Regions from separate parts of the Peribacillus sp. R9-11 genome, predicted to be linked through region 3. Evidence: predicted binding sites of a transcription regulator. Region 3 holds the regulator's gene; each other region holds the start of a gene.
The links. Region 3 encodes CtsR, which represses protease genes until heat stress. Its sites were predicted from a motif close to ATGGTCAATAAAGGTCAAACA; they were not measured.
Positions count from the first base shown of each region.

Region 1: the regulator CtsR is predicted to act here: its motif matches at 4,559-4,579, upstream of clpB (ATP-dependent chaperone ClpB).
Region 2: the regulator CtsR is predicted to act here: its motif matches at 4,674-4,694, upstream of clpP (ATP-dependent Clp endopeptidase proteolytic subunit ClpP).

Region 1 covers NZ_CP133763.1:1,411,442-1,421,712, reverse strand. Annotated here, with positions in the region: gene RE409_RS06835 (Rossmann-fold NAD(P)-binding domain-containing protein) at 1-522, opposite strand, end outside; gene RE409_RS06830 (alpha/beta hydrolase) at 625-1,353, opposite strand; gene RE409_RS06825 (YjzD family protein) at 1,653-1,844, shown strand; gene clpB (ATP-dependent chaperone ClpB) at 1,926-4,514, opposite strand; gene RE409_RS06815 (FAD-dependent monooxygenase) at 4,758-5,957, opposite strand; gene RE409_RS06810 (cupin domain-containing protein) at 6,090-7,202, opposite strand; gene RE409_RS06805 (DinB family protein) at 7,234-7,725, opposite strand; gene RE409_RS06800 (fumarylacetoacetate hydrolase family protein) at 7,728-8,675, opposite strand; gene RE409_RS06795 (IclR family transcriptional regulator) at 9,134-9,874, shown strand; gene RE409_RS06790 (YjzC family protein) at 9,944-10,123, opposite strand.
Region 2 covers NZ_CP133763.1:5,302,644-5,312,914, reverse strand. Annotated here, with positions in the region: gene RE409_RS25895 (8-oxo-dGTP diphosphatase) at 228-686, shown strand; gene rapZ (RNase adapter RapZ) at 731-1,633, shown strand; gene yvcK (gluconeogenesis factor YvcK family protein) at 1,623-2,609, shown strand; gene whiA (DNA-binding protein WhiA) at 2,677-3,630, shown strand; gene RE409_RS25875 (HPr family phosphocarrier protein) at 3,651-3,908, shown strand; gene clpP (ATP-dependent Clp endopeptidase proteolytic subunit ClpP) at 4,006-4,611, opposite strand; tRNA gene RE409_RS25865 (tRNA-Arg) at 4,911-4,982, shown strand; gene rpoN (RNA polymerase factor sigma-54) at 5,312-6,649, shown strand; gene RE409_RS25855 (glutaredoxin family protein) at 6,664-6,906, shown strand; gene RE409_RS25850 (sugar-binding transcriptional regulator) at 7,046-8,080, shown strand; gene gap (type I glyceraldehyde-3-phosphate dehydrogenase) at 8,113-9,120, shown strand; gene RE409_RS25840 (phosphoglycerate kinase) at 9,368-10,271, shown strand, end outside.
Region 3 covers NZ_CP133763.1:99,101-109,371, forward strand. Annotated here, with positions in the region: rRNA gene RE409_RS00535 (16S ribosomal RNA) at 1-1,189, shown strand, start outside; rRNA gene RE409_RS00540 (23S ribosomal RNA) at 1,365-4,297, shown strand; rRNA gene rrf (5S ribosomal RNA) at 4,359-4,474, shown strand; gene RE409_RS00550 (CtsR family transcriptional regulator) at 4,824-5,285, shown strand; gene RE409_RS00555 (protein-arginine kinase activator protein McsA) at 5,306-5,857, shown strand; gene RE409_RS00560 (protein-arginine kinase McsB) at 5,854-6,930, shown strand; gene clpC (ATP-dependent protease ATP-binding subunit ClpC) at 7,049-9,490, shown strand; gene radA (DNA repair protein RadA) at 9,725-10,271, shown strand, end outside.

The DNA of each region.
Region 1 (10,271 bases), 1.3 Mb from region 3:
AGCTTTGATAGCTGATTGTTCAAGTTGGTTGATTCCGGCTTCAAAGCACATGCTTTCTGGTTGCCAGGGGCCATAAATCGTCGGTAAAAATATGATTTTAACAGAAGCAATTCCTTCAATTGAGGTTATTATTGACTGAAAATCCTCCACATCGTCTTCAACAGGCATGAGAATCACAATATTTGGCGTTTTATCTAAGCCATTTTTTTTGCATTTCTCAAGAAAGAAAACGATATCGTCTATAAGACAATTGATTCTACCTATTTTACCTTTTCTAATATCGTAACAAGATATAAAAACAGTGTCCTGCTGGGAAATATCTAATAATCTAAGTTTATTTATCGGAAAATATATATAATTAGCACTTCGACCAATTTCAAGTTCCTTTTCTTCTATAATACACTGACTTGCTTGGGAATCTGTCCAATCAATTCCGATTACCTCTTCGCCCTGATTCAATAAATATTGGGTCACATAGAAACCTACAAATTGATAAGAGCCAATGACAATGAATGTTTGCATAAATACAGCCTCCTCGTATGCCATCAAGCTCGCTTCATCCGGCACGTCAAGTTTTTTTAGATGCTGTATCGTATGCAAACTATTGTGAAAATATATCCACTCTTATAAAGACTCTTCATTCTCATTAAAAAACTTCTGAATTTGATAAGGTATTTTATAGCGTTTTTCAGGTAATAAATAAGTTAGCTGCAAGTCAGCCTTTCTAGCCAGTTGGATTTGCCGATAAAAGGAGGCTTGTTCTTTACGCAAGCTTCCAAAAACCTGAATTACTTTTACAGGGATATTCTCCGCAATTAACGGATCTTCAGAATCCAGAATATGCTGTTCACATTCGGCTGGGTTCATCTCATAAGCAGCCGAAACCTCAGTCAACCACTTTTTATAAAAAAACTTATTTTCCTTTTCTTTTTCCAGTTGTGCTTTCAATGAAAAAACCGGATCAATAAGAACGACAGAACGTATTTTACTTCCTAGTTCATTCATTAGCCTTAATGCGAGAAGTGCGCCTGTCCCCTCTGCCAACACATGAAACCTTTGATTGACTATTTCCTTTTTCATGAAGAGAATATATAGTTTAAGGGAAAGATCAAGAGCTTTTGGACTACCCCAGCTGGCTCCGTGGAAATTGGATGAAAATAGTGTGTATCCGCATTCTTTTAAATACTCCAATATTCGTAACCTGCCAGGATGCTGGAGCCAAAAGCTGCTGTCTTTTTCGACAAAATGACTACGGTCTCCGATTACCATTACGGAAAAACCACTGGGCTGCTCCGGATAATAGACGATACTCCATTGGTCATCAATTTGAAAAGTTCGCTGTTCCAGTTCCATCTTTTAAACTCCTTTAAGGAATATTCCTACAAATACTACTACTACTTAATTTATGTTGAAATATTGAAAAGGTCAGGGGAGACGCCTATTTTCTTTTCATAAATTAATCAAGGTGGAATAATTTCGTGAAGATCTCGAAATATTATCGTTTTTCTTTTCAATCCCAACCCATCTGTCAGAAAAGATTACCTTTGTTATACTGTATTTAATTATTTAATGGTTATTATGAAAAAGCCGTTTTAACTGTATATTAATTATGGTAAGATAAAAATGAATGTAGTGGAATGAGGTGAAATTCGATGCGTTATGCTTGGACAATTTTTTGGACATTCTTATTAGTGCATATGACTGTATATGTTGTTTCTTCCATGATCGGAGTTTCATACGATGCTGCACAGGGAACAATTTTAGGAATCGCTGCGGCTATTCTAATATGTATTATCCCTGCTGTTATGCCTGCTGGGCCAACAAAAGACTCTCATCAACATTAAGAAGCAAAAGAGGACATCCTTTGGGGATGTCCTTTTTGTTATACCGTTCTTTGCTTTTGATTAAACTACATTTCATAAACTTTAGATTAGTACTAATTCGTTATGAACATAATCAATCGTGATTCCTTCTTCGTTTTCAACTGTCCCCGCTATAATTCGGCGAGCGATTTTTGTTTCCAAATGCTTTTGAATAAATCGCTTAAGCGGTCTTGCCCCATATACCGGATCATACCCTTGTTCGGCAATGAATTCCTTAGCCGCTTCGGTGACGTGGAGATTTATATTTTGTTCAGTTAACCGCACTTGTAATTGCTGAACCATTTTCTCTACAATTCCAACGATTTCATGTTGAGTAAGCGGTTTGAATAACACAATGTCATCTACTCGATTCAAAAATTCAGGGCGGAAATGTCCTCTTAATTCTTTGAACACTTGATCCTTTATTTCTTCTTCAATGGCTCCATCGCTACGGTTGGACTGCAACAAGAAATGGGAGCCAATATTGGATGTCATGATAATAACCGTATTTTTACAGTTAATAGTTCTACCTTGGGAGTCTGTTATACGTCCGTCATCCAACATTTGCAGCAAAATATTGAAGACCTCCGGATGTGCCTTTTCAATTTCGTCCAGTAGCACGACGGAGTATGGGTTTCTTCTAATAGCTTCGGTTAGTTGTCCGCCCTCCTCAAAACCAACATATCCAGGAGGCGCACCGACTAGTCGGGAAACGGAATGTTTCTCCATGTATTCCGACATATCGATTCGAATCATATGTTCATCACTATCGAATAACGTTTCTGCCAACGCTTTGACCAGTTCAGTTTTACCCACTCCGGTCGGTCCCAAGAAAATAAACGAACCAATCGGTCTGTTTGGATCCTTAATTCCTGCCCTAGCCCGTAAAACAGCATCAGATACAAGTTCCACCGCTTCTCCTTGGCCTATTACGCGTTCGTGAAGAATTTCCGAAAGACGAAGCAGCTTCTCTCTTTCACTTTCCACCAGCTTGCTTACCGGAATACCCGTCCACCTCGCAACAATCGATGCGATTTCCTCTTCCGTCACTTCTTGGCGAAGCAATCGTGATTCCTGCTTTTCCTTTTCCAATTCATCTTCCATAGCGTCCAATTCTTTTTGAAGCTGTGGAATCCTTCCGTGCCGTAGTTCAGCAGCCCTGTTGAGGTCATAGTCATTCTCTGCCTGTTCCAGTTCATGACGAAGCTTCTCGAGCTCTTCACGTTGGTCCTGTACTTTTTGAAGCGCAGATTTCTCCATTTGCCACTTTGCTTTCATGCTATTCGCTTGATCCTTAAGTTCTGAAAGTTCTTTTTGGAGTACACCTAGCCTTGCTTTACTTTGAGGATCCTCTTCATTCTTCAAGGCGGCTTCTTCAATTTCGAGCTGCATAACCTTTCTTGTAATTTCATCTAGCTCTGAAGGCATTGAATCAATTTCCATTCTGATCATCGCACAAGCTTCATCCACTAGGTCAATCGCTTTATCTGGTAAAAATCGCTCCGTTATATAACGGTTGGAAAGGACAGAGGCAGCAACAATCGCCCGATCATGTATCCTGACGCCATGGTGAATTTCAAACCGTTCCTTTAATCCGCGCAATATTGAAATAGTATCTTCCACATCTGGCTCGGGAACGAGAACTTGCTGGAAACGGCGTTCTAGAGCGGGATCCTTTTCAATATACTGGCGATATTCATCCAGGGTTGTTGCACCGATACAGTGCAGCTCACCACGCGCAAGCATCGGCTTTAACATATTCCCTGCATCAAGTGCGCCATCCGTTCTGCCTGCTCCTACAATTGTATGCAATTCGTCAATGAATAAAAGAATTTTACCATCACTCTTTTTAATTTCATTCAGTACAGCTTTTAAACGTTCCTCAAATTCACCACGGAATTTGGCCCCGGCAACAAGAGCACTCATATCAAGTGAAAAAACTGTTTTGTCTTTTAGTCCTTCCGGGACATCCTTCCTGACAATCCTTTGCGCCAATCCTTCGACAATCGCTGTTTTACCTACCCCAGGTTCCCCAATCAATACTGGATTATTTTTCGTCTTTCGTGATAGAATCCGGATGACATTGCGAATTTCCGTATCACGCCCGATGACAGGATCAACCTTCCCCGATTTAACTTCAGCAACGAGATCTCTGCCATATTTTTTTAGGACTTCATATGTGCTTTCTGGATTTTGACTAGTCACTCGTTGATTCCCCCTTATATCGTGTATAACTTGTTTTGCTTTATCGTAATCTATTCCACAAGTTGAAAACAGCCTGTTTATATTCGGTTTTTTTTCCTTTAACAACGCCAACAGGATGTGTTCGACGGATAAATATTCGTCCTCCCACACTTGCATTTCTTTTTCTGCAACCGTCAATAACTGTTGTAGGGAAGCTGACATATATACCTGAGCAACACTGCCGCTCACTTCCGGCAATTTATTAAGTTCCTTATTTAGCTCTATTTCAAAACGACTGACCGTTTTATCGGAATCAGATAAAATTCTAATTAATAAACTCTCGTCCTGTTCCATTAAGGTTTTTAATAAATGAAGCTCCGTCAGTTCCGGATTTCCCCTATCCTTGGCTAGTTCCTGCCCGCCAATAAACGCCTGTTGGGTTCTCTCTGTCATTTTATTAATATCCATCTTAAAACCTCCCATTCATCAATTCCATGAACGAACTCTTACAACATTTGACCATTTTTGACCTTTATGGTTTCATTATACTTTTTATTTTTCCCTTGTAAAGAAATGTTATAAAAAATACAAAGGTTATTAAGGGATAAACAGTAAAAGCCTCTCTTCATAAGGAAGAAAGGCAAAAATCTAATATTGATTTAAAAAATATGCTAACCACAACTTTTGGATGAATGAAGCAAATGCAGGTTATTATGCTTTTACAAACGCTTTGTTGTAACCGTGGAAATCATCAACAAATTTAAAATCCTTATCCGTGCGATTTAATAGAATCGTATCACGAAGCAGTATCCCCGCATCGGTAGTATTGTGGATAATTTCTCCCCACATTCTTGCACTTGTTTGAACGTTCGCTGTACGTGGAATGCGTTCTTCTTGATATTCCAAAAATGCCTGCTCCACATTATTCCCATTCTTATGAAGCATATCAGTCAAATAAGCCGCATCTTCTAAAGCTTGGCAAGCTCCTTGTGCCAAGTATTGAAGCATTGGATGTGCAGCATCTCCCGTAAGTGTGATCCTGCCTTTTGTCCAGTTATTAATTGGCAAACGGTCGTACATCGGCCAGCGACGTTGACGCTGAATGAATGAAATCGCATTTTGAACAAGCTCACAAGTTCCTGCAAAGACACGGTCCATTTCTTCCGGGGTACCCCATTGATCTGTTTTTTCATTTTCTTCGGTGTATTGAGAACTTTTGAAAACAACTACCTGATTGTAAAGCTCTCCTCTTCTAACCGGATATTGAACAAGATGAAGATTCGGTCCAATCCACATATATACATCATCTAAATCTCCGTGACTCGTTACCTCTTCCATTGGAAGCGCACCTCTGTAGGCAACATATTGAGAGCATACCGGTTGATCTTCCACGAATAATTTACGGGCATTAGACCATAAACCATCCGCACCAATAACAGCCTTTCCTAAATGTTGATCTCCATTTGCAGAAGTAACAGTAACTTGACCTTCATTTTCTACCGTTTCAATAATGGTTTGGTTCGTTACAAGTTCGATATATGGGCTACTTTCACATGCTTCAGCTAACACTCGATGCAAATCAGAGCGATGTAACACAACATAAGGTGCTCCATATCTTTCTTTATATACGTCACCTAAATCTAAAGCGGAAAGCTCTTTGCCCGAAAAAGCATCCATCAAAACTAATCTTTTTGGAAAAACTGCAATTTCGTTGATTTTATCCATAACGCCTAAACGTTGTAAAACATTGGTTGCATTCGCAGCAAGCTGAATTCCAGCTCCAATTTCACCAAATTCAGGAGCTTGCTCCAAGACTTTTACATACTGTTTTGTTTCCGCAATTCCTAGAGCCGTTGCCAACCCGCCTATTCCTCCACCGATGACAATGAATGGTTTTTTTTCTGTGTTCATTATTCAATTCCCCCTAAAATAAGTTGTCATAAGTCCAAAGTTGTAGACCACTAACACAGTAAGCGTTTTCATTCGACCAGCATTATCGTAATATTTATGACAATCAGGCTGGAAGTACCAACCTGATTTTTCTTATACTAAAACAGCCTTAAATTCACTTTCAACTTTTTGGAAACCATTGTTTGTATCAAGTGACTGTTGTTGTTCTAAATCAAATCGCTCCATTATTGGAAGATCGTTTACCGAGAATAAGTAAGAATCTACTTCTGCAACGTGCTCATGCCAAGCCCAGTTTGGAACTACAAAGTAGTCACCCTTAGACCATTCAAACCGTACTCCATTAATAACCGTATAGCCGGAACCCTCGTGTACTTGATAGATTGTTGAATGAGTATGGCGATGTGCTTTAGAATGGAAACCTTTTGGAAGTTTCTGCATCCAAGCTCCCATCGTTGGATTAGCCGTTTGTCCATTAGATGGGTTGATATATTCAACGGCAAAGCCTTCATATGGATCTGGTTCAAAGTTCATTAACCCTTCAATCGCTGCTTTCGTGCCTTTCCACTTGTAGTTTGCAAGCGGAGCTACTTGTGAATAACGATCGGATACCGGACGAACCATTCCACCTTGATAACGAAGTTCCGAAAAATTATCCGGACGTTTCGGCGTTTCAATACGGTCTGGATACGGTTCAAAGAAAGTACCGCCAATAGAATAGATAGTAGGGATATCAAGAGCGTCCATCCAAATCATCGGTTTATCTCCAACATGACCATGTCCATGCCAAAGATTTTTAGGTGTGATTAAGAAATCTCCTTCTTCCATGAAGATTCTTTCTCCTTGAACAATTGTGTAGGCACCTTCACCATTCGTAATAAATCGAAGAGCGCTTTGAGAGTGACGATGAGAAGGAGCTACTTCACCTGGCAACAATAGTTGAACCGCTGCATAAAGCGTTTGGGTTGTTGAAGCCCAGCCCCAAGGCTGGCGATAAGTTAGGCCAGGGTTTTGAAAATAAATGGCTCTGCGCTCACCGCCGCGATCAGGTGTGAAGATTTCAGCTGCTTCCATCAACTTTTTTGTCAGAAGCTCTTCTTTCCACAAATAAGCATGGGCATGTGGTTTAGGTTCATGATCCATTAGAGCGGGAATAGCTTCCCATAGGGGTCCAAGATTGTACTGCTGAATATCCCTTGTAAAATCTTTTACAATTGCACTGTTCATGTAATCTGATTTTTCAGCCACATTACTCCCTACTTTCTTTTTTCATTTTTTATCACTTAATTTTAGAAAGATTTCGCTTAATTTGGTCATAGTGCCCTGAAACATGGTCATCGATGAAATGATCTACGATATAAGAAACAGGTTTGTTACCGAATTTGGCAAAGTTCCGGTGCGGTGATTCTTTAGATAGTGTTTCTTCATCTAATTTCCCGAGGCCGCTCTCAACTTTATATTTCAGTTCATCCACTTGTTTTAAAACTTCATCAACTGATAGTTTTTCCGTATCAGTAACCGCTGCTAGTCGAGCTGGATCTTGCAATCCACGTCCCCATTTTGAGCCCGGAGTGGCTACTACCGTTTCCACTTCACCTAGCCAGTAAGGAATGGCTTCCGCTATATGAGAAAGGATTTGCATGATTGACCACTCTTCCTCTGTCGGGTTGAAACGGATTGTTTTCTCTGAAAGGTTAGCTGTTGTCTCAAGAATGTGATCGATTGATTGTTGAAAAGATTGGATCGATGTACCGATTGACTGATAAGCCATTCTTATTTTCCCTCCCAAGCACGTTTCACACGGTTTTCGAGATAACCGATTTTGTCGATTTCGATTTTGACAACGTCACCATCTTTTAAGAACACTTGTGGATCGCGGGCTACTCCTACTCCACCCGGCGTTCCAGTTAGGACGATGTCACCTGGTTCAAGAGTCATTAAGTTCGATAAAAATTCAACTAAATATTTCACATCGAATACGAAGTTAGATGTATTCGTTTTTTGGCGTTCTTCACCATTTACAGTTAAGCGGACATTTAATCCAGAAGGATCAGATAACTCATCTGATGTAACTAGCCAAGGTCCCATTGGTGCACTGCCTTCGACTGTTTTCCCTTGAAGCCATTCAAGTGTACGGCGTTGAATATCACGATAAGTGACATCATTCGCAATTGTATAACCTGCTACATAATCAAGTGCATCATCTTGAGAAACATTGCGTGCCCGTTGGCCCACTACAAAAGCAAATTCTGCTTCATAATCTAGTTGTTCTGAAATGGGGAAAAACGGAATATCATCTTGAGGTCCAATTACTGTATTAGCGAATTTGGCAAACACGACCGGGAATGGAGGCAGTTCGCGACCCATTTCTGCAATGTGTTCACGGTAGTTATGTCCTACACAAATAATTTTCCCTGGCTTTTGGACAGGTGCCTCAAGCTTTACGTTTTCAACAGCATGTACCAGAGTACGTTTGAATGAATCGCGATTATTCAATGCATAATCCGCAGCTTTTCTTGCGATGGAAAGGCTTTCATTCCCACCCTGTAGAAATGCTTCCATAGTTGAAGGTACATAAGCTTCAGCGATTTGTTCACTGCGAAGTTTCCCTTCACTTTCAAGAAGTGCTTGATAAGCATAGTTTAGGTCTACAATCTCTTTATTTGGATAAATTGCGCCAATACGTGTAAATCCTTCACGGCTAAAAGTTACTAATTTCATTTTTCATTCTCCTTTATTTATCATTATTTTTTAAAAGCTGTCTTTTAGTTGTTTTATCGATGCACCTGTCTTTGTCTGAAATAAGGCATTGTTTATAAAAAGAATGTCCTTTCACAAACTAGAGGACAAATCGTAACTAAACCTCGCATCAATTTTTAATTTTTCACTTATAGATAACTTAGTTCACTATTTATATACATGATAACTTAATTTTCGGAAAATTGTCAAGAAAGTATGGCAAAAATTTTTATGAAAATGATATTATCAACATCATTATGAGGCTTTCAGTAGCAAATTTAACAAATACAAATATGACTAGACTTATCGAAAACTAGAAGTATAGTAAACAGATGTGTTTATGCGGACGTTATGGAGCATACTTTTTATTTATTTTCATTTAAACTTTACATACTCTGATATACTAGACCTAAATTAAAACAGATTAGGGAGATTGTCATATGGAAATCGTAAAATCTGGTTCAACGATTCAATCCTTGCAAATCGGGATGAGCATTATTGATTTACTCGCTTCACAAAGAAACCCTTTAAGATTCTCTGATATTCAAGAATCTACAGAAATAACTAAAAGTAACCTTTATAAGTATTTAAATACTTTGACCCAACTCGAGTTACTATATCGCGATAAGACAACTGGTATGTATTCCCTCGGGAGCAAACTGATTCAATATGGTATGGCAGCCATTGGGAATGAGGACGTCACAAGCCGAATTACTCCTTATTTACAAGAAATCAGCCATCATACCTCCTGCACGGTGTTATTTTCCGTTTGGACATACGATGGACCAATCACAGCAAAAATATGGAATTCCAATCAAAACTTAAATATTGGGGCCCAGCTAGGCACGCGCCTTCCCCCATCTTCTTCTTCCGGCAAAGTATTCACTGTATTCCAGGATTCTTCCATAACGGCAGACTGGATAGAAAAAGATAATAATGTAGGAACTAAGGAATATCAAGCGATACAGAAATACAAAATTGCTTTTGCAAAAGAGCCTTTAGTACCTTCTGTTTCTTCCATGTCCATTCCGATTTTTAACTATAATGCAGAATTATTGGGAGCGATTACTGCTGTTGGCTTCACTGAAAGTATACCGGATCATTATGAAGATCCCTTAAGCCAATATTTAAGAAAGAGTTTTTTAGAAATCTCGAATATTTTCGGTTATTCTGAAGAATAGGATAGGTTATTTCCCATAAAAAAAGCAGGAAAAGGAAGTGAATTGTCCCTTTTCCTGCTTTTTATTTTATTATGGCTTTCGCTGATAGGTCCATATCCTGTTATGATTTGAAGTTTCAGGAAAAGTATCTCCTGCTTCTAGCTTTACCTTTTTCGGATTTAATACCGTGCTACCCGTTTCACCGATTTCTACGTAAGCCCCATTATTAGGTGCCTTCTGACCTGGTTTAAATTGACGATTTTGCCCCATAGATTTCACCCCTTTACATGCTTTCCATTTTATTATTACCGGGTTCACTTCTTTCATGTCTGAAAAATTCAGGGCAAAAAGGAAATTAGTCCATGGGAAATAAATCGTATTGGTATAAAAAAAGCGTCTGCTCATAGAGTAGACGCTT
Region 2 (10,271 bases), 500 kb from region 3:
GAAGGTTACTTTATTGTTAGCTTATTTCAAAAATAGTATAATGATAAGATATACTAAACATATATCATTCATAAGGGTAAGATTTAAAATACAGCTTGTTTGAACTATAAGCATTTGTAAATCGCCAAATGGATGTCTAGCGGCGGTTTAAAGATATAAACTGAATCTCTGGAACACAAGAGTGAAGGTTTCTATAGTCGAGCAGAGGCCAATTTGAGGTGAAGAACGTGCAACGTGTCACAAACTGTGTATTGATTAAGGATAATCAAATCTTATTATTAAAAAAACCAAGACGCGGATGGTGGGTAGCTCCTGGTGGCAAGATGGAGCCCGGAGAATCTATACGTGATGCCTGTATAAGAGAATTTCGCGAAGAAACAGGTGTTTATTTAAAAAACCCTACCATCAAAGGCATTTTCACCTTCATTATGAAGGATGGGGATAAGGTGTTGTCAGAATGGATGATGTTTACTTTCTTTGCTACGGACTCTGATGGTGTCAATGTAGATGTATGTGAAGAAGGGGAGCTTTTCTGGCACCCTATAGAAGATGTTAAAAAGCTGAAAATGGCTGAAGGGGATTTTCACATTCTGGACTATATGGTTCATGGAAGTGGAATTATTTACGGAACGTTTACCTATACACCTGAATTTAAGTTGCTTTCTTATCGACTAGATCCAGGTTAATATTTACTTATAAAAAAGATTGCTATACATGGGGGCGGAGAAAAATGAGTACAGGGCAGATGAATGAAACGCAATTGGTCATCATAACTGGAATGTCAGGAGCAGGAAAGACAGTGGCGGTTCAAAGTTTTGAAGACCTCGGCTTTTTTTGCGTCGATAATTTGCCGCCCACTTTATTGCCAAAGTTTTTGGAGTTAATGAAGGACTCTGGGAATAAGATGAATAAAGTAGCACTTGTTATGGATTTACGGGGGAGAGAATTTTTTGATTCCTTATTTCTTGCTTTGGACAAATTAACAGAAACATCATCGGTCTCACCAAGAATTCTTTTTCTTGAAGCTGATGATGATTCCTTGGTCCGTCGATATAAGGAAACGAGAAGGACCCATCCATTAGCTCCATTAGGCCGGCCATTAGAAGGTATTAAAATGGAACGGGAACTCTTGGATGAACTAAAAGGAAGGGCTCAGTTGATTTTTAATACTTCACAGCTGAAGCCACGTGAACTTAGGGAAAAAATTGCTTCAGAATTTTCAACGGATAAAAGTGTAGGATTTACAGTCAATGTCATGTCCTTTGGGTTCAAGCATGGTCTACCTATAGATGCAGACCTTGTGTTTGATGTACGTTTTCTACCCAATCCGTACTATATTGACCACATGAGGCCAAAGACGGGGTTGGAGCAAGAAGTATCTAGCTACGTTTTAAAATGGAGTGAGACACAAAAGTTTTTAGAAAAGGTAACAGATCTGCTTACCTTTATGCTTCCATATTATAAGCGTGAAGGGAAAGCGCAACTTGTTATTGCGATTGGGTGTACAGGAGGTCAGCACCGTTCTGTAGCATTGACTGAGTATATTTCGAACTACTTCCAAAAGGATTACAGGGTTCAGGTGTCTCATCGAGATATCGAAAAAAGTAAGGGGAAAGTAAAAGATGTTAAATAAAAAGAACCGGCCTAAAGTTGTGATCATTGGAGGGGGAACCGGCCTTCCGGTTTTATTAAGAGGATTAAAGAAGCATCCAGTGGATATAACAGCAATCGTTACGGTAGCTGATGATGGTGGAAGTTCAGGGCGCCTTCGTGAGGACATGGATATCCCCGCACCTGGTGATATTCGTAACGTTCTTGCTGCATTGTCAGATGTAGAGCCTCTTGTTGAGCAAATGTTTCAGCATCGCTTTCAGAGTAAAAATGAGTTGTCCGGGCATTCGTTGGGGAATCTGATTCTCGCTGCTATGACCTCATTAACGGGAGATTTCGTCCATGCAATCCAGGAAATGAGTAAATTCTTGAATGTCCGGGGTAAAGTACTGCCAGCTGCCAACCAAAGTGTGGTTCTCCAAGCGGAAATGGATGATGGATCGATTGTTACTGGAGAATCCAAAATCCCCTTTTCAGGAAAGAAAATAAAAAAAGTATTTCTGTCGCCCCAACATATAAAGCCGCTAAGTGAAACTCTCCAAGAAATCAAGCAGGCAGATCTTATCGTCATCGGTCCAGGAAGCTTATACACTAGCATTCTGCCTAATCTACTTGTTCCAGGTCTTGGTGAAGAAGTAGGCCGCTCTAAGGCGAAGAAAGTGTACATTTGCAATTTAATGACACAAGCAGGCGAGACGCTGGATTATAGCGCAAGCGATCATATAAAAGCTATATATGATCATATGGGAAATGCATATATTGACAGGATACTTGTTAATAATGAGGAAATACCGTCTGAAATTCAGGAACGTTATAAAGCTGAATATGCCAAACCGGTTGTGTACGATGTGGAAAGTTTAAAAAGAATGGGTCTTGAAATCATACAAGAACGCATTTTTAGCTATGAAGGTAATGTAATACGCCATGACACAAAAAAAGTGGCAGATTTGCTTTATAATATGCTGGTAAATGAAACGAAAAGTCATATAGTTCCGTAGATATAAGTGGAGACTGCTTTTTGACTAATAAAAAGAGATTACCTGCGTTCGATTGGGGGTGAAATGGATGTCTTTTGCTTCAGAAACAAAAAAAGAGCTTACTACATTGGAAGGAAAGGATTGTTGCGGAAAAGCAGAATTGTGTGCACTTATCCGGATGAATGGATCCCTTTCATTTTCTAATCGGAAGCTTGTTGTGGATATTCAAACCGAAAATGCAGCGATTGCCAGACGGATTTACACGCTGTTGAAAAAAAGTTATGAGGTCCAGGTCGAGCTGCTGGTTCGTAAAAAGATGAAGCTTAAAAAGAATAATGTTTATATTGTCAGGATGTCATCTGGAGGGCAGCGGATTTTAACCGATTTAGAAATTTTAGGCGAGGGCTTTGAAATTCTCCATGCTATATCCGATACTATTGTTGGGAAAAAATGTTGTAAGCGTTCATATCTAAGAGGTGCATTTCTTGCGGGAGGTTCGGTCAATAATCCGGAAACGTCTTCCTATCATCTTGAGATTTTCTCACTTTATAAAGAGCACAATGATGCGCTTTGTGAGCTAATGAATAAGTTTGGTTTAAAGGCTAAGACGCTAGAACGTAAAAAAGGGTATATCATTTATTTAAAAGAAGCCGAAAAAATTGCAGAGTTTTTAAGTATTGTGGGAGCTCATTCAGCTTTATTAAGGTTTGAGGATGTAAGAATTGTCCGTGATATGCGTAATTCCGTAAATCGCCTTGTGAATTGTGAAACAGCTAATTTGAACAAAACGATTGGGGCCTCATTGCGTCAGGTTGAAAATATCCATTACATTGAGGATACGGTAGGATTAAATATTTTACCAGATAAGCTTCGGGAAATTGCGGAGCTAAGGATAGCATTTCAGGATATAACATTAAAGGAACTTGGAGAAATGGTATCAGGAGGAAACATCAGTAAGTCGGGGATTAATCATCGGTTGCGAAAAATTGATGAAATAGCTGATAGACTCCGTGGAGGAGAAGCTATTGCTGCGAAAAAATAAAGCTAACAGGGGAGATCAAGATGGTGGAAAAACAAGTAGAAGTACGACTGAAAACAGGTTTACAAGCACGACCGGCTGCTCTTTTTGTTCAAGAAGCTAACCGTTTTCATTCAGATGTTTTCCTTGAAAAAGAAGGAAAAAAAGTGAATGCAAAAAGTATTATGGGGTTAATGAGTCTTGCCATTAGCTCTGGCGTGTCCGTCAAGCTTATTGTTGAAGGCCGTGATGAAAAAGAAGCAATAGAGGCATTAGAAGAATTCGTACAGCAAGAAGGATAAAATAAGAGGGTGCCGACAAGCATCCTCTTAAAGTTTTCACATAAAAGAAAAAGGACTCAAAAGTCGCTTTATGCTACTTTCGAGTCCTTTAGTTTTATTATTTGTCTTTTTTATCTTCAAGATTGCTACGAGTGATGACTTTGTCAATCAAGCCATATTCAAGAGCTCTTTCAGAGGTCATGAAGTTATCGCGTTCTGTATCTCTTTGAAGGACTTCTATAGGTTGTCCAGTACGTTCTGCTAGGATTTGGTTTAATTTGTCTTTCAAGTGAAGGATACGGCGTGCTGCAATTTCAATTTCCGTTGCTTGACCTTGAGCTCCTCCAAGTGGTTGGTGAATCATGACTTCACTGTTTGGCAGGGCATAACGTTTGCCTTTTTCACCAGCAGCCAATAGGAATGCACCCATAGAAGCAGCCATACCAATACATACAGTTGATACATTTGGTTTAATATATTGCATTGTATCGTAGATAGCCATACCAGATGTGATGCTTCCACCTGGGCTGTTGATATATAAAGTAATATCTTTTTCAGGATTTTCTGCTTCTAAAAATAGTAATTGAGCAACAATAGAATTGGAAACATTGTCATCAATTGCGCTTCCAAGCATAATGATCCGGTCTTTTAATAAACGGGAATAAATATCGTAGGCACGCTCCCCACGACTTGTTTGTTCGATAACTGTAGGAATTAAATTCATGTTCATTTCCTCCTTCGATTAAGAGAATCATTTAAATTCTTTATGTATGTATGATACACTTTTTGGTCAATTTAGGTCAAACAAAACAAACCCTATAATTGATAATTTGTTCGACAATTTTCTAGCTAAGTCTCCTTCCTAATTAAATTTATTTATAATTATGCCGCACAGGGATGAATTTCCACATTACCCATAATACCCAAAAGCCGAAGTTTTAAACCTGATAACCCTTGCAAAGGAAGGCATTCTATCATATAATGAAGTCTGTCGAAAAAATATAGTAAATGATCTTCTATTTCGCCCTCGTAGTGCAACGGATAGAACGCAAGCCTCCGAAGCTTGAAATGCAGGTTCGATTCCTGCCGAGGGCATTACCAATCTCCTGCTTAATTAAGTAGGGGATTTTTTATTTGTTATTTTTAAGTGAAGGCATCCGACGGCTCCAAGCGATTTTTGATGAATTTAATCGATTTCCGTAAATTTTCATAGAATCCTGTAATATCACCCTATTTTGGAAAAAAATAGTCATTACCCTTAGAAAATGTTGATTTCTCAATAAAAGTAGTTGTGAAAATCGCATTCCTGACATATAGTATTTAAAACAAATACACTATTCAGAAAAAAACGTAAGCGTTTTCATGGGTTTTTGTGTAGAATTTTCTCCTGATAATGTAAAATGAAATAGGGGAGGGATGAATCGATGAGTATGAATATGAAAGCAGGACTTTTTCAACAGCAAACATTAAAAATGGCAATGACCCAGGAGCTGATGCAAGCTATTACATTGTTGCAGTACTCCGCACAAGAGCTTTCCGCTTTTTTAGAAAATAAAATGGTGGAAAATCCATTACTGTCCCTAGATCAGCCAACATCTGCTTTGTTTCAGCCAACCCTTGACCGGAAAAAGGGTAAACGAACTCTTAAAAATACGTATGATGCTAATTATTGGATTGAACAAATCAGTGAAGATACCCTTTCACTTGAACAGCATGTCATGTCGCAAGTGAATCACCAGCAACTTTCTGGTGAGCAGCAGAAGGCGATGTTGCTCTTAATTCATAACCTTGATGAAAACGGTTACTTGCGAATCCAGCTGGAAGATATATGTGTTCCGGGGATATCTTCAGTCGTTTTAGATGAGAGCCTACGACTTTTACAGCAACTCGAGCCGCATGGGCTTGCAGCGAGGAATCTTCAAGAATGTCTTTTACTTCAGGTAAAAGCAGAAGGTGTGAATCTGCTAGCAGAATCGATCATAGAAAACCATTTCCTCGATTTTGCTGAAAAGCGGTGGAAAGACTTAAGTAAAAAAATTGGCGCTACAATGAAGGAGATTCAAGAAGTTTTTGATTATGTCCAGACATTGAATCCGCGTCCTGCTTCACTCTTTTTTCAGGAAAAACCATCCTATATTGTGCCGGATGTAGTCGTGGAAGTTCGTGACGGAATCCTGCTTGTCGGGAATTATGATGGTAACACACCTAATCTTAATGTGGATAAAGGGTATTTAAACAGAATGAAGAGTCATAAGGACCAGGGAGTGCAACGTTTTATCCAGGATAAGTGGCAAGAATACCAATGGATCTCAAGAGGGATTCAACAGAGAAAAGAGACTATATTGAAGGTTATTCAGTGTATAGTCGAAAAACAGCCAGCTTGCTTTCATCACGGTTTAAATTATTTAAAGCCGATGACCATGAAAGAAATCGCCGACGAGCTTGGCATACATGAGTCCACAGTAAGCCGGGCTGTTAAAGGGAAATACGTGCAGACACCATTTGGTACGATAGAGATGCGGATATTTTTCACTACTTCTTTACAATCTGTCGGCCTTGATGAAGATATGTCGGGCATGCAAGCAAAAAAAAGCCTCCAGGCAGCGATCAATAGTGAAAATAAACAAAAGCCGCTTTCTGACCAGGACTTGGCTGAACGATTAAAAGAGGAGAATGGAATTATTCTGGCACGTCGAACTGTCGCCAAATACCGGGAACAATTAGGGATTCCTTCTTCATCTAAACGAAAAAGATATGATTGAAAAGGATGAGTAATTTGGAATCAAATGTGTTTGTTTTATACAGCAGGGAAAAATGTCCATTATGTGAAAAGGCCAAACAGATTCTTGAAGAGATTAAATTTGAATCAGGTATAGTATATACGGAAATTGATATCTATTCTGATGATGCTTTACTTGAAAAGTTCGGGCTTATGATTCCTGTTATAGAATGGAAATGTAATATAATTCAATTCGGAAATGTTGATAAATCAGCTTTAAATAGGCTTGTGGAAAAATAATTTTTCAAATCATTTGAAGAAACATTCCGTTCCTGCTAGAATAAAATATGTAGCAGGAATATTTTTTTGTTTTAAGTGGGACATTAAATGACTATGCGGGACATAAAGTGTCCAACTTTAACTTTTAGGAGTTTTAAACATGCGTACATTACTCGAGGTACAAAGAAAATTATTACCTGATTTCCTTATGGTTATGCAAAAAAGATATGATATCCTGCGTTATATCAAAATGATGCAGCCAGTTGGAAGGCGAAGTCTGGCAGTTAGCCTTAATTTGACGGAGCGGACGCTAAGAGGTGAGGTTGATTTTCTGAAAAGTCAGAACCTGATAAATATATTCAGTTCTGGAATGACTCTCACTGATGAAGGGATGGAGATCCTGGATAAGTTAGAAGGAATAATGCGTGAAGTAATGGGTATAGACATAATGGAACGGAAGTTGCAGGACATATTACAAGTTGATGAAGTCATCATAGTCTCTGGTAATTGTGATGAAATTCCATGGGTAAAAAAAGAATTGGGCAAAGCATGTGCAAACCGTATGAAACAAGAGTGGGAATCAAAGAATACCATTGCTGTTACAGGTGGATCAACAATGGCCGAAGTAGCTAATTCTTTGTCACCTGATGCAGCGTCAAGGAAATTGATATTTGTCCCTGCTCGCGGCGGAATTGGTGAAGCTGTACAGAATCAAGCTAATACCATTGTAGAGAAAATGGCACATAAGACGCATGCCTCGTACCGAGTGTTATATGTACCTGATCAATTAAGCGGTGAGGTATATGCTTCCTTTATGAAAGAACCTGCAATTAAAGAAGTTATTTCCCAAATCAAGTCAGCCGATATGATTATCCATGGAATTGGTGATGCTTTGGCAATGGCTAAAAGAAGAAATTCTACACCAGAAATGCTAAAGAAGCTGATTGATGGAAATGCTGTAGGAGAAGCATTCGGTTATTATTACGATGAAAACGGAAAAGTTGTTCATAAAGTTTTGACTGTCGGCATTCAATTAGATGATCTTAGCCCTGAAAAGCGAGTGATTACTGTAGCAGGTGGGAAAACTAAAGCAAAAGCAATCCGTTCATATATGAAAGGCGCACCTTCATCGACGGTTTTAATCACGGATGAAGCGGCAGCACAAGAGTTAATTCAGGGGAATTATACCCCTTAATATATTTGCGAACTTAAAAGGAGGAATTTTTCATGACAGTAAAAGTTGGAATTAATGGTTTTGGACGTATTGGACGTAATGTATTTCGGGCAGCATTGAGTAATCCTGAGGTAGATATTGTAGCTATTAACGACTTAACAGATGCTAATATGTTAGCGCACCTTCTGCAATATGATTCAATTCATGGCTCTCTTAATGAAAAAGTAACAGTGGATGGGGATTACTTAGTTGTTGATGGCCATAAAGTTAAAGTATTGGCTGAACGTGATCCTGCACAGTTAGCATGGGGAGAACTAGGAGTAGAAGTAGTTGTAGAATCTACAGGACGTTTTACAAAACGTTCCGATGCTGCTAAACATTTAGAAGCTGGCGCGAAAAAAGTTATTATTTCAGCTCCTGCATCTGATGAAGATATCACGATCGTTATGGGTGTAAACGAAGACAAATATGATGCAGAAAACCACCACGTTATTTCAAATGCTTCTTGTACGACGAACTGTTTAGCTCCATTTGCTAAAGTGCTTCATGAACAATTCGGAATTAAACGCGGTATGATGACTACAGTTCACTCTTATACAAATGATCAGCAAATCCTTGATTTGCCTCATAAAGATTATCGTCGAGCACGTGCAGCGGCTGAAAATATCATTCCTACAACAACTGGGGCAGCAAAAGCTGTTGCACTTGTACTTCCTGAACTTAAAGGGAAATTGAATGGTATGGCAATGCGTGTACCTACTCCAAACGTATCTGTAGTCGACCTTGTTGCAGAGCTTGAAAAAGATGTAACAGCTGAAGAAGTAAATGCAGCATTTAAAAAGGCATCAGAAGGAGAACTAAAAGGAATTCTTGATTACAGCGAACTTCCTCTAGTATCAGGAGACTATAACGGTAACGCATCATCTTCTACAATTGATGCTCTTTCCACGATGGTAATGGAAGGAAACATGGTAAAAGTATTATCTTGGTATGATAATGAAACAGGATATTCTAGCCGTGTTGTAGATTTAATCGACTATTTGGCTAAAAAAGGATTGTAATTAGAATATTAAAAAAACCTCACCAAGGTGAGGTTTTTTTAATAACACCTCTAAAAAAACTTGGCAGAAGATGATATTATTAGTAAGTCATTAAACAGTCAAGCGTTTACATTTCTTGTTTTTGGATAATTTCCTGGAAACCGACTATAATGAAAAAGAGAAAAGGGGAGTTGGGATATTTACCCTCTCCCTTTTTGACTAAAAGAATCAAAAATATGTTAACAATATCTAAGGGGGTTCTTGGATTATGAATAAAAAGTCGATTAGAGATATTGAATTAAAGGGGAAACGCGTATTTTGCCGTGTTGATTTCAACGTTCCGATGCAGGACGGAAAGATTTCGGATGATACGAGAATCAAAGCTGCACTGCCGACGATTTCCTATCTGACAGAACAAGGTGCTAAAGTTATTTTAGCCAGCCACCTTGGTCGTCCAAAGGGACAAGTTGTTGAAGAATTACGCCTAGCTCCTGTTGCGGAAAGACTAAGTGAACTTAGTGGCAAAGATGTACAAAAGGCTGAAGAAGCTTACGGGGAGTCAGTTCAATCAATCATTGATAACATGGGAAATGGCGAGATTCTATTATTGGAAAACGTTCGTTTCTATCCTGGTGAGGAGAAGAACGATCCTGAATTAGCGAAGTCATTTGCTGCATTGGCTGATGTTTATGTAAATGATGCATTCGGAGCTGCGCACCGTGCACATGCTTCAACGGAAGGGATAGCCCATCATCTTCCTGCTGTTGCTGGATTGTTAATGGAAAAAGAGCTTGCGGTATTAGGAAAAGCTCTATCCAATCCAGAACGTCCTTTTACAGCTATAATTGGGGGAGCAAAGGTAAAGGATAAAATAGGTGTTATCGAGAACCTGTTGGAAAATGTCGATCACTTGATTATTGGTGGTGGATTAGGTTATACATTTATTAAAGCACAAGGTCATGAAATCGGTAATTCTTTATTAGAAGAAGACAAAATCGAGCTGGCTAAATCTTTCATTGAGAGTGCGAAAGAAAAAGGCGTACAACTGCATTTGCCAATTGATGCTGTTGTAGCAGCAGAATTTTCACCTGATGCACAAGCCCAGAATGTCGATATTGATGCTATCCCAAATGATAAAATGGCGCTTGATATTGGACCTAAAACAAGTGAAT
Region 3 (10,271 bases):
GTAGGGAATCTTCCGCAATGGACGAAAGTCTGACGGAGCAACGCCGCGTGAACGAAGAAGGCCTTCGGGTCGTAAAGTTCTGTTGTTAGGGAAGAACAAGTACCAGAGTAACTGCTGGTACCTTGACGGTACCTAACCAGAAAGCCACGGCTAACTACGTGCCAGCAGCCGCGGTAATACGTAGGTGGCAAGCGTTGTCCGGAATTATTGGGCGTAAAGCGCGCGCAGGTGGTTCCTTAAGTCTGATGTGAAAGCCCACGGCTCAACCGTGGAGGGTCATTGGAAACTGGGGAACTTGAGTGCAGAAGAGGAAAGTGGAATTCCAAGTGTAGCGGTGAAATGCGTAGAGATTTGGAGGAACACCAGTGGCGAAGGCGACTTTCTGGTCTGTAACTGACACTGAGGCGCGAAAGCGTGGGGAGCAAACAGGATTAGATACCCTGGTAGTCCACGCCGTAAACGATGAGTGCTAAGTGTTAGAGGGTTTCCGCCCTTTAGTGCTGCAGCTAACGCATTAAGCACTCCGCCTGGGGAGTACGGCCGCAAGGCTGAAACTCAAAGGAATTGACGGGGGCCCGCACAAGCGGTGGAGCATGTGGTTTAATTCGAAGCAACGCGAAGAACCTTACCAGGTCTTGACATCCTCTGACAACCCTAGAGATAGGGCGTTCCCCTTCGGGGGACAGAGTGACAGGTGGTGCATGGTTGTCGTCAGCTCGTGTCGTGAGATGTTGGGTTAAGTCCCGCAACGAGCGCAACCCTTGATCTTAGTTGCCAGCATTCAGTTGGGCACTCTAAGGTGACTGCCGGTGACAAACCGGAGGAAGGTGGGGATGACGTCAAATCATCATGCCCCTTATGACCTGGGCTACACACGTGCTACAATGGATGGTACAAAGGGCTGCAAACCTGCGAAGGTAAGCGAATCCCATAAAGCCATTCTCAGTTCGGATTGTAGGCTGCAACTCGCCTACATGAAGCCGGAATCGCTAGTAATCGCGGATCAGCATGCCGCGGTGAATACGTTCCCGGGCCTTGTACACACCGCCCGTCACACCACGAGAGTTTGTAACACCCGAAGTCGGTGAGGTAACCTTTATGGAGCCAGCCGCCTAAGGTGGGACAGATGATTGGGGTGAAGTCGTAACAAGGTAGCCGTATCGGAAGGTGCGGCTGGATCACCTCCTTTCTAAGGATAAATACGAGAGCGCTTTTGTTTTGTTCAGTTTTGAATGAGTAATTCATTCAGATTCGAAAGATCTCATCACGTAGTGATGGAATTCTTTCTTCTTTGTTCCTTGAAAACTAGATAATAGATAGAAGGCAATTAATTTTTTCAAAGCATCAGTAAGATCTTTTTTAACGGTTAAGTTAGAAAGGGCGCACGGTGGATGCCTTGGCACTAGGAGCCGATGAAGGACGGGACTAACACCGATATGCTTCGGGGAGCTGTAAGTAAGCTTTGATCCGGAGATTTCCGAATGGGGAAACCCACTGTTCGTAATGGAACAGTATCTTTACCTGAATACATAGGGTACTGAAGGCAGACCCGGGGAACTGAAACATCTAAGTACCCGGAGGAAGAGAAAGCAAATGCGATTTCCTGAGTAGCGGCGAGCGAAACGGAATTAGCCCAAACCAAGAGGCTTGCCTCTTGGGGTTGTAGGACACTCAACATGGAGTTACAAAGGAACGGGGTAAATGAAGTGATCTGGAAAGGTCCGTCAAAGAAGGTAAAAACCCTGTAGTTGAAACTTCGTTCCCTCCTGAGTGGATCCTGAGTACGGCGGGACACGAGAAATCCCGTCGGAAGCAGGGAGGACCATCTCCCAAGGCTAAATACTACCTAGTGACCGATAGTGAACCAGTACCGTGAGGGAAAGGTGAAAAGCACCCCGGAAGGGGAGTGAAATAGATCCTGAAACCGTGTGCCTACAAGTAGTCAAAGCCCGTTAATGGGTAATGGCGTGCCTTTTGTAGAATGAACCGGCGAGTTACGATTTCATGCGAGGTTAAGTTGATAAGACGGAGCCGCAGCGAAAGCGAGTCTGAATAGGGCGAATGAGTATGAGGTCGTAGACCCGAAACCAGGTGATCTACCCATGTCCAGGGTGAAGTTCAGGTAACACTGAATGGAGGCCCGAACCCACGCACGTTGAAAAGTGCGGGGATGAGGTGTGGGTAGCGGAGAAATTCCAATCGAACCTGGAGATAGCTGGTTCTCTCCGAAATAGCTTTAGGGCTAGCCTCAAGATGAGAGTATTGGAGGTAGAGCACTGATTGGACTAGGGGCCCCCAACGGGTTACCGAATTCAGTCAAACTCCGAATGCCAAATACTTATTCTTGGGAGTCAGACTGCGAGTGATAAGATCCGTAGTCGAAAGGGAAACAGCCCAGACCACCAGCTAAGGTCCCAAAGTATACGTTAAGTGGAAAAGGATGTGGAGTTGCTTAGACAACCAGGATGTTGGCTCAGAAGCAGCCATCATTTAAAGAGTGCGTAATAGCTCACTGGTCGAGTGACTCCGCGCCGAAAATGTACCGGGGCTAAACGTATCACCGAAGCTGTGGATTGACACCGTATGGTGTCGATGGTAGGAGAGCGTTCTAAGGGCGTTGAAGTCAGACCGGAAGGACTGGTGGAGCGCTTAGAAGTGAGAATGCCGGTATGAGTAGCGAAAGAAGGGTGAGAATCCCTTCCACCGAATGCCTAAGGTTTCCTGAGGAAGGCTCGTCCGCTCAGGGTTAGTCGGGACCTAAGCCGAGGCCGAAAGGCGTAGGCGATGGACAACAGGTTGATATTCCTGTACCACCTATACATCGTTTGAACGATGGGGGGACGCAGAAGGATAGGGTAAGCGCGCTGTTGGATATGCGCGTCCAAGCAGTTAGGCCGGAAACGAGGCAAATCCCGTTTCCATTAAGGCGGAGCTGTGATGGCGAGGGAAATATAGTACCGAAGTTCCTGATTCCACGCTGCCAAGAAAAGCCTCTAGTGAGATGTAAGGTGCCCGTACCGCAAACCGACACAGGTAGGCGAGGAGAGAATCCTAAGGTGTGCGAGAGAACTCTCGTTAAGGAACTCGGCAAAATGACCCCGTAACTTCGGGAGAAGGGGTGCTTTTTAGGGTGAATAGCCCGGAAAAGCCGCAGTGAATAGGCCCAGGCGACTGTTTAGCAAAAACACAGGTCTCTGCGAAGCCGCAAGGCGAAGTATAGGGGCTGACACCTGCCCGGTGCTGGAAGGTTAAGGGGAGAGGTTAGCGCAAGCGAAGCTTTGAACCGAAGCCCCAGTAAACGGCGGCCGTAACTATAACGGTCCTAAGGTAGCGAAATTCCTTGTCGGGTAAGTTCCGACCCGCACGAAAGGTGTAACGATCTGGGCACTGTCTCAACGAGAGACTCGGTGAAATTATAGTACCTGTGAAGATGCAGGTTACCCGCGACAGGACGGAAAGACCCCGTGGAGCTTTACTGCAGCCTGATATTGAATTTTGGTACAGCTTGTACAGGATAGGTAGGAGCCTGAGAAGCCGGAGCGCTAGCTTCGGTGGAGGCGTTGGTGGGATACTACCCTGGCTGTATTGAAATTCTAACCCGCGCCCCTTATCGGGGTGGGAGACAGTGTCAGGTGGGCAGTTTGACTGGGGCGGTCGCCTCCTAAAGAGTAACGGAGGCGCCCAAAGGTTCCCTCAGAATGGTTGGAAATCATTCGTAGAGTGTAAAGGCACAAGGGAGCTTGACTGCGAGACCTACAAGTCGAGCAGGGACGAAAGTCGGGCTTAGTGATCCGGTGGTTCCGCATGGAAGGGCCATCGCTCAACGGATAAAAGCTACCCCGGGGATAACAGGCTTATCTCCCCCAAGAGTCCACATCGACGGGGAGGTTTGGCACCTCGATGTCGGCTCATCGCATCCTGGGGCTGTAGTCGGTCCCAAGGGTTGGGCTGTTCGCCCATTAAAGCGGTACGCGAGCTGGGTTCAGAACGTCGTGAGACAGTTCGGTCCCTATCCGTCGCGGGCGCAGGAAATTTGAGAGGAGCTGTCCTTAGTACGAGAGGACCGGGATGGACGCACCGCTGGTGTACCAGTTGTCTTGCCAAAGGCATAGCTGGGTAGCTACGTGCGGACGGGATAAGTGCTGAAAGCATCTAAGCATGAAGCCCCCCTCGAGATGAGATTTCCCATAGCGCAAGCTAGTAAGATCCCTGAAAGATGATCAGGTTGATAGGTCAGAGGTGGAAGCGTGGCGACATGTGGAGCTGACTGATACTAATAGATCGAGGACTTAACCACGCTTTAAAAAATGAAATACCTTCTTATTATCTAGTTTTGAAGGAACAACGTTCCTTTATTGTTTGGTGGCGATAGCGAAGAGGTCACACCCGTTCCCATTCCGAACACGGCAGTTAAGCTCTTCAGCGCCGATGGTAGTTGGGGGTTTCCCCCTGTGAGAGTAGGACGCCGCCAAGCCATTCAAAAAGATCAGCCATCCTTGGCTGGTCTTTTTTCTTTTACAAATAGATAGCGATTTAAAGATCAGCAAAGATGTTGGTCTTCTTTGTATTTGACCAGGTGTTTGGATTCGGCAGGAGAATTAATACACGTAATAGAATATTCTATTATAAAATAGGTTTTGTGTTTAACTGTTTAGGGTATTTAAGTAAGATATTTAAATTTTAGTGTGCATTAGGGTATGTAAGTACATATAATTTGGAGAAAATGGATAATACATTTAAATGAGTGCATTTAAGTTGCAAAATGCATTTTTCCTTGTATAATAATAGTCAAATATAGTCAAAGTCAGATTGGAGGAGGCTGAGTGAGAAACATATCTGATATTATCGAAACTTATTTGAAACAAGTACTAGAAATAAGTCAGAAAGATATCTTAGAAATTAAAAGAAGTGAAATAGCAGATAAATTTCAGTGTGTTCCTTCTCAAATCAATTACGTAATTAATACCAGGTTTACAATCGAAAGAGGTTATGTTGTAGAGAGTAAGCGTGGAGGCGGCGGTTATATACGGATCATGAAAGTGAAATCGCAGGATTACGTGCATCTTATTAACCAATTATTATCCCTTATTGGTTCTAGGGTAACTCAATCGATGGCTGAAGGTGTTATTTCTCGGCTTATGAGTGAAGAAGTTATAAATGAAAGAGAAGCCAAGATTATGATGAGCGTCATTGATAGATCGGTGATTTATATAGATTTACCCGACCGAGATGAGCTTAGGGCAAGGATTTTAACTGCGATGCTTACAACTTTAAAATATAAATAAAACTGGCAGAGGTGATGAACATGATTTGCCAAGAATGTCATCAAAGGCCTGCTACCCTGCACTTCACCAAGATCATTAATGGAAAAAAAACCGAGGTTATGATTTGTGAGAAATGTGCTCAGGAAAAAGGTGAAATGGCTATGGTTGCAGGAGGACATGGTTTTTCAATAAATAATTTATTAGCAGGATTGTTGAATATGGAGTCGAATATTCAACAGACGAAGGCAAATGCATTTCCTAAGACAGAAGAGAAGCGCTGCCCTCATTGTCACCGATCCTATAAAGAGTTTGTTCACCTTGGTAAATTTGGATGTGCTGAATGTTATAAAACTTTCAATGATCAATTAAATCCGATTTTAAAGAGGGTTCATAGCGGCAACATTGCACATATAGGTAAAATTCCAAAAAGGATTGGTGGCACCATTTATCTTCGAAAACAAATTTCAGATTTGAAAGAGGTTTTAAAGGTTCACATCAATCAAGAGGAATTTGAGAAAGCAGCAGAAGTAAGAGATAAGGTTCGTTCCCTTGAAAAAAGGTATGAAGCACAAGAGGGAGGCGACGAATTATGAGTTTAGAAAAGTTTGTAGAAAACGCCTTGAGTTCCTGGATGAGTGCCGAAGGGCCTGAAATTGATATTGTATTAAGTTCTAGAATTCGGTTGGCCAGGAATTTCAAAGATTTCACCTTTCCTACCTCCTTTTCTAACGAAGAAGCTAAAGAAATCATTGAATTAGTAAAAAAAAGAATTGAAGAGGAAGTTACCCCAGAGATTGGCAAACTTGAACTTCTAGAGATTGACCAAATCCAACCACTAGAAAAGCGTGTTCTCGTTGAAAAGCATTTAATCAGTCCTCATTTAGTTGATGAATCAGCAAAAGGTGCTTGTCTTCTCTCAGAAAATGAAGAAATAAGTATCATGATCAATGAAGAGGATCATCTCCGTATTCAGTGTTTAATGTCTGGGCTGCAGCTAAAAGAAACGTTAAAGCTCGCAAATGTTCTTGACGATTGGATTGAAGAATCCATAGACTATGCATATGATGAAGAAAGAGGATACTTAACTAGTTGTCCAACTAATGTGGGAACAGGATTAAGGGCTTCGGTCATGATGCATCTGCCGGGCCTAGTCCTTACACAGCAGATGAATCAAATTATACCGGCTATCAATCAATTAGGGTTGGTAGTTCGAGGGATTTATGGAGAGGGCAGTCAAGCGTTAGGGAATATCTTTCAAATCTCTAATCAAATTACGCTCGGAAAGTCTGAAAGAGACATAGTTGAAGATCTAACGAGTGTAGTTCAACAAATCATTGCCCAGGAAAGGTCAGCAAGGGATGCATTAGTGAAGACCTCTCACATACAATTAGAAGATAGAGTTTACCGTTCTTATGGGATTTTGTCTAATGCTCGAGTCATTGAGACTAAGGAAGCAACTACCTGTATCTCCGATGTTAGGTTAGGTATAGATCTTGGGTATATAAAAAATATTTCTAAAAGTATCTTAAATGAGTTGATGATATTAACTCAGTCAGGATTTTTACAAAAATACGCAGGTGGCCCATTAAGATCCCATGAAAGGGATATCCGTAGAGCAGCACTCATTCGAGAACGCTTAAACTTCACGGAAACTTCCTCCTCATAGAGGTTAATTACCTCTGAGTCAGTACCTATATTCATGTAATAAATGTAGTGCAATGAAGCCTCTGCCGTTACTTAGAGTAGCTTTACTCAAAACGAAAATTCTTAAGGAGGAATTCCCTATGATGTTTGGTCGTTTTACTGAAAGAGCCCAGAAAGTATTAGCATTAGCCCAAGAAGAAGCAATCCGCTTAGGACATAATAATATTGGTACAGAACATATTTTGTTAGGTCTGGTTCGAGAAGGCGATGGTATTGCAGCTAAAGCGTTATATGCTCTTGGTTTAGGAGCGGAAAAAATCCAGAAAGAAGTAGAAAACCTGATTGGCCGTGGACAGGATACTGCCCAAACAATACACTATACCCCAAGAGCTAAAAAAGTCATTGAACTTTCAATGGATGAAGCAAGAAAATTAGGCCATTCATATGTTGGGACAGAGCATGTACTTCTTGGTCTAATCCGAGAAGGTGAAGGTGTTGCAGCCCGAGTACTGAACAACCTTGGAGTAAGCTTAAATAAAGCACGCCAACAGGTATTACAACTGTTAGGCAGTAATGAATCAGGTGGACATCAGGGGTCAGCAGCGTCAAATGCAAGCACACCAACCCTGGATAGTCTTGCCCGAGATTTAACGGCGATTGCTCGTGAAGGCAGCCTGGATCCTGTTATCGGAAGAAGCAAGGAAATACAGAGAGTCATTGAGGTATTAAGTCGTCGTACAAAAAATAACCCAGTATTAATCGGTGAACCTGGGGTTGGTAAAACAGCCATCGCTGAAGGCCTTGCCCAACAGATCATTAATAATGAGGTACCTGAAATCCTGCGCGATAAACGCGTTATGACACTTGATATGGGTACTGTTGTAGCTGGTACGAAATATCGTGGTGAGTTTGAGGACCGTTTAAAGAAAGTAATGGACGAAATTCGTCAGGCAGGCAATATAATCTTATTCATCGATGAGTTGCACACATTGATTGGTGCTGGCGGGGCTGAAGGTGCCATTGATGCTTCTAATATCCTTAAACCTTCATTGGCCCGTGGTGAATTACAATGTATCGGTGCAACGACTTTGGATGAGTACCGTAAATATATCGAAAAAGACGCTGCGCTAGAACGACGCTTTCAACCAATTCAAGTCGACGAGCCAACGATGGAAGAGTCCATTCAAATATTGAAGGGTTTACGTGACCGGTATGAAGCCCATCACCGCGTTTCAATTACGGATGAAGCGATTGACGCTGCAGTTAAATTATCTGATCGTTATATTTCCGATCGCTTCTTACCGGATAAAGCGATTGACTTGATTGATGAAGCAGGTTCAAAAGTACGGTTACGCTCATATACAACACCACCAAACTTAAAAGAACTTGAAGTGAAACTAGATGATGTTCGTAAGGAAAAGGACGCTTCCGTTCAAAGTCAAGAGTTTGAAAAAGCTGCTTCACTTCGCGATACAGAACAACGTTTAAGAGAACAATTGGAAGAAACGAAGAAAACATGGAAAGAAAAACAAGGGCAAGAGAACAGTGAAGTGACAGTGGACGATATTGCCCATGTCGTTTCCAGCTGGACGGGAGTTCCGGTTACTAAACTGGCGCAAACTGAGTCTGATAAACTGCTTAATATGGAATCAATCCTCCATGATCGTGTAATTGGGCAGGAAGAAGCCGTCATAGCGGTCTCTAAAGCGGTACGACGTGCAAGAGCAGGATTGAAAGATCCTAAGCGTCCAATCGGTTCATTCATCTTCTTGGGGCCTACAGGAGTTGGTAAAACCGAGCTTGCCCGTGCTCTAGCTGAATCCATCTTTGGTGATGAAGATGCCATGATAAGGATCGACATGTCTGAATATATGGAGAAACATTCAACTTCACGTCTTGTTGGATCTCCTCCAGGATATGTAGGATACGAAGAAGGCGGACAGTTAACAGAAAAAGTGCGGAGAAAACCATATTCCGTCGTTCTGCTTGATGAAATTGAAAAGGCACATCCAGATGTTTTTAATATTCTTCTTCAAGTACTAGAAGACGGAAGGCTGACAGACTCTAAAGGCCGTACTGTCGATTTTAGGAATACGATTCTGATTATGACTTCAAATGTTGGGGCTTCTGCATTAAAAATTGATAAGTATGTCGGTTTTAACATCCAGGACACTGGCCAGGACTACAAAAATATGAAAGGGAAAGTGATGGAAGAACTTAAACGTGCCTTCCGTCCAGAATTCCTGAATCGTATTGATGAAACCATCGTGTTCCACTCGTTAGAGAAAGATCACTTGAAACAAATTGTTACATTAATGTCTAATCAGCTGACTACTCGTTTGAAAGAACAGGAAATATACTTGGAGCTGACAGATGCGGCTAGAGAAAAAATTGCTACGGAAGGCTTTGATCCTGAATACGGGGCACGTCCAATCCGAAGAGCGCTTCAGAAACATGTAGAAGATTATTTGTCCGAAGAGTTGCTGAAAGGTAATGTGAAAAAAGGGCAAACGGTCGTGATGGACGTTGTGAATAATGAGTTTGCTATCCGACAAGGCGAGCCTGTTAACGTAAGTGAATAATCTGATTCTAAACTTCGAGGTACACGCAGATTTTTTGCAGTGTACCTCTGTTTTTTATTCATAGGTAGAAATGTTCATATTTAAAATTTTTAAGCAATCAATATCTGGCGAAAAAAAGGGAAATATGGGTGCAGAAGTTATTTTCTAAAAAACTTATCATTAAGAAGGTTTAAATAAAACCGAGATATAATATCTTTTATATAGGTATTTTTTCAAATAGGAAGAGGAGTAATTATGGCTGCAAAAAAGAAAACGAAGTTTATGTGTCAGTCTTGTGGGTATGAATCAGCGAAGTGGATGGGAAAGTGCCCGGGCTGTGGAGAATGGAATAAGATGGTCGAGGAAACCGAAATTGTTAAACCGGCTAGAAAAGGGGCTTTTACTCATTCAGAGGTTAGAGGTTCCGGGGAACGTGAGAAGGCGGCACCTATAACTACTATTCAGTCAGACAAGGAACCTCGAATTAAGACAGATTTAATGGAATTGAATCGTGCGCTTGGTGGCGGGATTGTGCAGGGGTCACTTGTGTTAATTGGAGGAGATCCGGGTATTGGTAAATCTACCCTACTTTTGCAAGTATCTTCACAGTTGGCGCATAAACAGAAAAAAGTGCTATATATTTCAGGTGAAGAATCAGTTAAACAGACCAAACTGAGAGCGGACCGGCTTGGGGTTATGTCAGAAAATCTATTCGTTTATGCGGAAACTGATATGGATTATATCCAACAGGCAATTCAAGAGGTAAATCCGGATTTAGTTATTATTGATTCAATTCAAACAG